2 regions of the Acidovorax sp. FG48 genome follow, and region 2 is predicted to be linked to the other one. Evidence: predicted binding sites of a transcription regulator. Region 2 holds the regulator's gene; the other holds the start of a gene.

Region 1 (3,384 bases), on a different contig from region 2:
GATCCGGCACGTTGGAAGGCGAGAACAGGGTCCAGGTGCCCTTTTCCATCACGCGGCGCATGAACAGGTCGGGAATCCAGTTCGCCGTGTTCATGTCGTGCGTGCGCCGGCGGTCGTCGCCAGTGTTCTTGCGCAGTTCCAGGAACTCTTCGATGTCCAGGTGCCAGGTTTCCAGGTACGTGCAGACGGCGCCCTTGCGCTTGCCGCCCTGGTTCACGGCCACGGCCGTATCGTTCACGACCTTGAGGAAGGGCACCACGCCTTGCGATTCGCCGTTCGTGCCCTTGATGTGGCTGCCCAGGGCGCGCACGCGCGTCCAGTCGTTGCCCAGGCCGCCTGCAAACTTGGACAGCAGGGCGTTTTCCTTGATGGACTCGTAGATGCCATCCAGGTCGTCCGGCACGGTGGTCAGGTAGCAGCTCGACAGCTGCGAGCGCAGCGTGCCGCTGTTGAACAGCGTGGGCGTGCTGGACATGAAGTCGAAGCTGGACAGCACTTCGTAGAACTCGATGGCCCGCGCCTCGCGGTCGGTTTCGTTCAGCGCCAGGCCCATGGCCACGCGCATGAAGAAGGCCTGGGGCAGCTCGATGCGGGTCTTCTTGACGTGCAGGAAGTAGCGGTCGTACAGCGTCTGCAGGCCGAGGTAATCGAACTGCAGGTCGCGCTCGGCCTTGAGCGCAGCGCCCAGGCGGTTCAGATCGTATTGCTTGAGCAGGCGCTCATCCAGCAGCTCGTTGTCCACCCCCTTCTGGATGAAGGAGGGGAAATAGTCCTTGTAGGCCTGGCCCATGTCGCTTTGGGTCACGTCACGCCCCAGCACCTCACGCACGATGGTATGCAGCAGCAAGCGGGCCGTGGCGTAGGTGTAGTCGGGATCTTTTTCGATCAGGGTGCGGGCGGCCAGAATGGATGCCTTGTAGACCTCGTCCATGGGAACGCCGTCATACAGGTTGCGCATGGTCTCGGCGACGATAGGGGCAGCCTTGATGTCGGCGCCCAGATTGGCGCAGGCCGACTCGATCAACGCGTGCAGGCGCAGGATGTCCAGCTGCACACGTTGGCCGTTGTCGATCACGTGCATCACCGGGGTGGCGGGAGCGAGCTGTTCCTGGTGGTGGGCGCGCTCCTGCGTGCGGCGCTCGCGGTACAGCACGTAAGCGCGGGCGACTTCGTGGTGCTCGCCGCGCATCAGGCCCAGCTCGACCTGGTCCTGCACATCTTCAATATGGAAGGTGCCGCCGCCCGGGCGCGAGCGCATCAGGGCGCGGACCACGTTCTGGGTGAGCGTATCTACCACCTCGCGTACGCTGGCAGAGGCGGCGCCCTGCGTGCCGTGCACTGCCAGAAACGCCTTCATCATCGCCACTGCAATTTTCTGGGGCTCGAACGGCACCACCGCGCCGTTGCGGCGAATGATCTGGTAATGCGTGAGCGGGTGCCCGGAAGCTGCGGCCGCTGCAGCGTGTGTGGCGGTATCCGCAGAGGCGGTGGGCGATGGGGAAGGCGTGTTCAAAGCAGCTTGCATGGGTGTCCTCTTCTGTGGGCTGTCTGGGGTGGCGTGCGGCCTGGAGCGCCGCCGCAGGGTGTGGGTGCTGCACCGGACTTCAGTCTGGCGCACACTATATATGGTGTGTCGAGGCGGTTCAAGACACTACCGGTAGTGTACCGCCGGAATGAGTCCCCAAAACCGAAACAGCATGTTCCCAACCCCGTTGCCTTGGCAATCGGCACCTGCGGCGAACCCTTGTAAACGCGATGTGGGCGATGCAAAACCTTGTAGTGGCGTACCTTGGCGGCGGATTTCCTGCGCCAGGCCGCGCAGTGCTTGGCTGCAAAAATATGTGCGAACGCACAAAGAAAAAATTGCCTTGATGCGCCCGTGCGACAGTGAAAGCGCGGCGTCAGCGAAGCTGCTGCGGGCCCGTCTGTGTGCCTTGCGGGAATCGCTGCGCTGGCCAGCCCAGGGCCTGTTGCAGCCTGGACCAGTCAAAGCCCGGGCCGGGGTCAAGCTTACGCCCCGGGGCGATGTGTTCATGCCCCGCGATATGCTCGATGGGGTAACGCTGCGCAATGTCCTGGCAGACCCGGGCCAGTGTCTCGTATTGGGCGGACTCGAAGGTGAGGCCCTCCAGGCCCTCCAGTTCAATGCCGATGGAATCGTCGTTGCACTGGCTCCTGCCTCGGTAGAACGATTGCCCCGCATGCCAGGCTCGCTGGTCGCAATCCACAAACTGCCACAGTGCACCGGTGCGCTCGATGAAAAAATGGGCGGACACCTGCAGTCCGCGAATGCCCTGGTAGTAAGGGTGCGCGTCCCAGTCCAAAGTGTTGGTGAACAGCTGTTGCACGGCGCCGCCGCCGTATTCACCCGGGGGCAGGCTGATGGAATGCACTACGATCAGGTCCACCCCCGAGGTCTGCACGGGGCGTGGTCCGTAGTTCGGCGATGCCAGCCGTTGGGCTGCCAGGTGCCATCCGCCGTCCCAGCGCGTGGGGGCTGCTGCCGGGGCGCTGTCAGCCCTGGTCGTCATGCGGGTCCTGGTCGTTGGGTACCGCGATGTTCAGCCGGGCAATGCGGTAGCGAATCTGGCGCAGGCTGATGCCCAGGCGTGCCGCCGTGGCCGTGCGGTTGAATCCGGATTCTTTGAGCGCGCGGATCAGGATCTCGCGCTCCTGCTGATCCAGCCAGGCCTGCAGGTCGCTGGGGAGGGGCACGGTGCATCCGCTGGCCAAGGGCTGCTGGGTTGGAGCGGCATCGGACGGGACGGAGGTGCCGCCAACCGGAACCTCTGCCGCACTGGCCAATGCGGACGGCGTAGGGCGCGCCATCTGCACCTCTGCCGCGCCGCTGGGTGCATCCACCTGCAACTCGTCCCCATCGCTCAACGCGACTGCACGGTGCAGCAGGTTTTCCAGCTCGCGGACGTTTCCGGTCAGCGGGTGGGCGGCGATGGCGTTCAGTGCGCGGTCGGTGAGCTGGGGTACCGGCATGCCGGATTCGTTGGCAATGCGGGTGAGCAGTGCTGCACACAGTGCGGGCAAATCCTCCCGACGTTCGCGCAGCGGCGGGATGACGATCTCGATCACATTGAGCCGGTAGTACAGATCCTGGCGGAACCGGCCGGCCTGGACATCGGCCGCCAGGTCGCGGTGGGTGGCGCTGACGATGCGCACGTCCACGGTTTCTTCTTGGGTGGAGCCCAGCGGCCGCACGCTGCGCTCCTGGATGGCGCGCAGCAACTTGGATTGCATCGCCAGCGGCAGGTCACCGATTTCGTCGAGGAACAGGGTGCCCCCGCGTGCGGCCTGAAAGTACCCATCACGGTCTTGCGAAGCCCCGGTGTAGGAGCCCTTGCGGGCACCAAAGAATTCGGCTTCCAGCAG
Region 2 (3,384 bases):
CAGGGGCCTGTGCCGCTGACCACTGCCGTGCCGACGTTTCCTGCGGACCCTGGCGTGCAGAAGATCATCGATACCTACCGCGCCGCCGCCATTCCGCTGGCCCAGCGCCCGGTGGGCCAGGCCCAGGGGGCCATGCGCCGCCAGCCCAATGCGGCTTTGGAGAGCGTATTGGGTAATTTGGTGGCAGACGCACAGCTGCTGGCCACGCGGGCGCCCGAAGATGGTGGCGCGCAGTTGTCGTTCATGAACCCGGGCGGCCTGCGTGCGGACCTGGTGCCGGATGAACAAGGGCTGGTGCGTTACGGCCAGCTGTATGCCGTACAACCTTTTGGCAACCAGCTGGTGATCAAGACCTTCACGGGTGCGCAGATCCGCGCCGTGCTGGAGCAGCAGTTCGCCAGCGGCGGCAACACGGTGCAGCGGCCCCGGGTGCTGTCGGTGTCCAGCGGCTTCAGCTACCGCTACGACCTGAGCCAGCCCGCCGGTGCGCGCATCAGCCACATGGTGCTGAACGGTGCGCCGGTGACCGATACGCAGTCAGTGCGTGTGGTGATGAGCAGCTTTCTGGACAGCGGAGGTGACAACTTCACGGTGCTGACGCAGGGCCAGGACCGGCGCGTGGGCGAGCTGGACCTGGATGCGCTCGAGGCGTACTTCCGGCTGCAGAGCCCGGTGGCACCACCCGCTACCCACCGCATCACCCGCGTTGCGCCTGCCGCGCGCTGAGGAGCACCAAAGGCGTTGGGTGCTTGCTGGGTGGGGGAGTCCGCCGCTTAGTCGGCTGTGCGGCGCAGCGCGCCCAGCCATTGCAGCGGGTTGAAGCCGGTGACCAGCCCGGTCGCCACCAGCACCAGCGCGCCGCCCCAGAGCATGCCCGGCCCCAGGGCCTCACCCAGAAAGATATGGCCCCAGGCCACACCAAACAGCGGGATCATGAAAGCCGAACTCATGGCGGCTACCGGGGATACCTGTGTCAATACCCGCAGGTTGAGCCAATAGGCCAGCCCCGAGGTCACCACCCCCATCACGGCCACTGCGGCCAGTGCCCCTGGGGTGAAGTGTGCGGCGGGCAGGGTCCATGCAGCGCCCGGTAGCAACAGCACCAGCGCTGCGGCGTGGATGCCTGCTGCTATGGACAGCGGTGACATGCGCTGTGTCGCACGCTTCATCCAGGTGGTGGAGATCCCGTAGCAAGCCGAAGCCGTCACGCAGGCTGCAGCAGCAGTCAGCAGCGCGGGCGTGGGTTCCACGGGCCCCAGCTGCACGATCAGCGCCACCCCCGCAAAGCCGCAGAGGCAGCCTGCCCATTTGCGTGCGCTCAGCGTGTCCTCCTTCATCCATGCGGCGGCAATCACCCCAAACGGCACGGCCATGGTGTTGAGCAGCGAGCTGTAGCCCGCTGGCAGGTGCAGGGCCGCCCAGGCGTACAGCAGAAAAGGCGCTGCCACCGTCAGCGTGCCCAGCCCCAGCAGCTCTCGCCAATGGCGCCAGGGCCAGGGCTCACCCGCCCAGCGCATGATGCCCATCAGCGTGAGCGTGGCCAGGCCAATGCGCAGCGCGGCCATCACATTGGGGCCCAGCACCGGACTGGCGACGCGAATGAAAAGAAAGGAAGCGCCCCACAGGGAAGACAGCAGCACCAGCTGCAGGAAATGGCGGGTTTTCACCGCGCGCATTGTCAGGCACCTTCGTGGTGCTTGCAGGGGAGTTATGAAGCCGTTTTGACGAAAAAACCGCCTGAAGCGCTAGTGCATCATGCCGTGATAGCTATCAAATTAATAGCGGTTGCAAAGTAGCTTGCGCGACATGCACAGCGGGCCGGTGGCTGCAGAACCGCATCGCACAGACCAGGTAGCCGCGTGGGGCTCGGGACGGGAAACGGCAGGCGTCACCGCGAGGGCTGGTCCAACATGCGCGTGCTACTTGCGCACTTCATCGACCATGGCACGGAAGTCGTCGATGTCTTCAAAGCTGCGGTACACACTGGCAAAGCGGATGTAGGCCACCTTGTCGAGCTTCTTGAGTTCGCGCATCACCAGCTCGCCAATGCGGCTGGAGATCACTTCACGCTGACCCAGGTTGAGCAGCTTTTCTTCGATGCGTTCGATGGCGCTGTCGATCTGGTCGGTGCTCACGGGCCGCTTGCGCAATGCCAGGTTGAACGAGCCCAGCAGCTTGCTGCGGTCGTATTCAATGCGCCGGCCGTCCTTCTTGACGATGGCCGGGAAGTTCACTTCCGGCCGCTCGTAGGTGGTGAAGCGCTTGTCGCACGCGCCGCACTGGCGGCGGCGGCGGATGAAGACCCCATCCTCAGACACCCGCGTTTCAACGACTTGCGTTTCGAGGTGGCTGCAGAAGGGGCACTTCATGGGCGCTGAGAACCGGCTTGCTTAGCGGTAGACCGGGAAACGTGCGGTCAGGGCGTTGACCTTGGCGCGCACGGCGGCGATGTTGGCTTCGTCGCGAGGGTTGTCCAGCACGTCGGCGATCAGGTTGGCCGTGATGCGGGCTTCTTCTTCCTTGAAGCCGCGCGTAGTCATGGCGGGGGTGCCAATGCGCACGCCGCTGGTCACCATCGGCTTTTCGGGGTCGTTGGGGATGGCGTTCTTGTTGATGGTCATGTGGGCGGCGCCCAGCACGGCCTCGGCTTCCTTGCCGGTGATGCCCTTGGCGCGCAGGTCCACCAGCATCACGTGGCTTTGGGTGCCGCCGGACACGATGCGCAGGCCGCGTGCGGTCAGCGTCTCGGCCACCACCTTGGCGTTCTTGGCCACTTGCTCTTGGTAGGCCTTGAACTCGGGCTGCATCGCTTCCTTGAAGGCCACGGCCTTGGCTGCGATCACGTGCATCAGCGGGCCGCCTTGCAGGCCGGGGAAGATGGCGCTGTTGATGGCTTTCTCGTGTTCTGCCTTCATCAGGATGATGCCGCCACGGGGGCCGCGCAGGCTCTTGTGGGTGGTCGATGTCACCACGTCAGCGTGGGGCACGGGGTTGGGGTACACGCCCGCAGCGATCAGGCCGGCGTAGTGGGCCATGTCCACCATGAAGATCGCGCCAATTTCCTTGGCGACCTTGGCAAAGCGGGCAAAGTCGATGTGCAGGCTGTAAGCAGAGGCACCGGCCACGATCAGCTTGGGCTTGTGTTCGCGGGCCTTGGCTTCCATCGCGTCGTAGTCGATGGCTTCGTTCTTGTCCAGACCGTAGCTGACCACATTGAACCATTTGCCCGACATGTTCAGCGGCATGCCGTGGGTCAGGTGACCGCCTTCGGCCAGGCTCATGCCCATGATGGTGTCACCGGGCTTGAGGAAGGCCAGGAACACGGCTTCGTTGGCCGAAGCGCCGCAGTGGGGCTGCACGTTGGCAGCATCGGCGCCGAAGATC

What was found. The regulator NrdR, encoded in region 2, represses ribonucleotide reductase genes. The targets are predictions, from matches to a motif close to CACNANATNTNGTG.
Region 1: ACODSU_RS22375 (ribonucleoside-diphosphate reductase subunit alpha) is a predicted target of NrdR. The motif match lies at 1,618-1,631, and genes of this name have one in related genera.

The regions. Positions count from the first base shown of each region.
Region 1 is NZ_JBMDJH010000023.1:62,067-65,450, reverse strand. Features, by position in the region: gene ACODSU_RS22375 (ribonucleoside-diphosphate reductase subunit alpha) at 1-1,525, opposite strand, end outside; gene ampD (1,6-anhydro-N-acetylmuramyl-L-alanine amidase AmpD) at 1,902-2,531, opposite strand; gene ACODSU_RS22365 (sigma-54-dependent transcriptional regulator) at 2,515-3,384, opposite strand, start outside.
Region 2 is NZ_JBMDJH010000031.1:5,521-8,904, reverse strand. Features, by position in the region: gene ACODSU_RS24185 (bifunctional metallophosphatase/5'-nucleotidase) at 1-726, shown strand, start outside; gene ACODSU_RS24180 (DMT family transporter) at 774-1,676, opposite strand; gene nrdR (transcriptional regulator NrdR) at 1,920-2,369, opposite strand; gene glyA (serine hydroxymethyltransferase) at 2,391-3,384, opposite strand, start outside.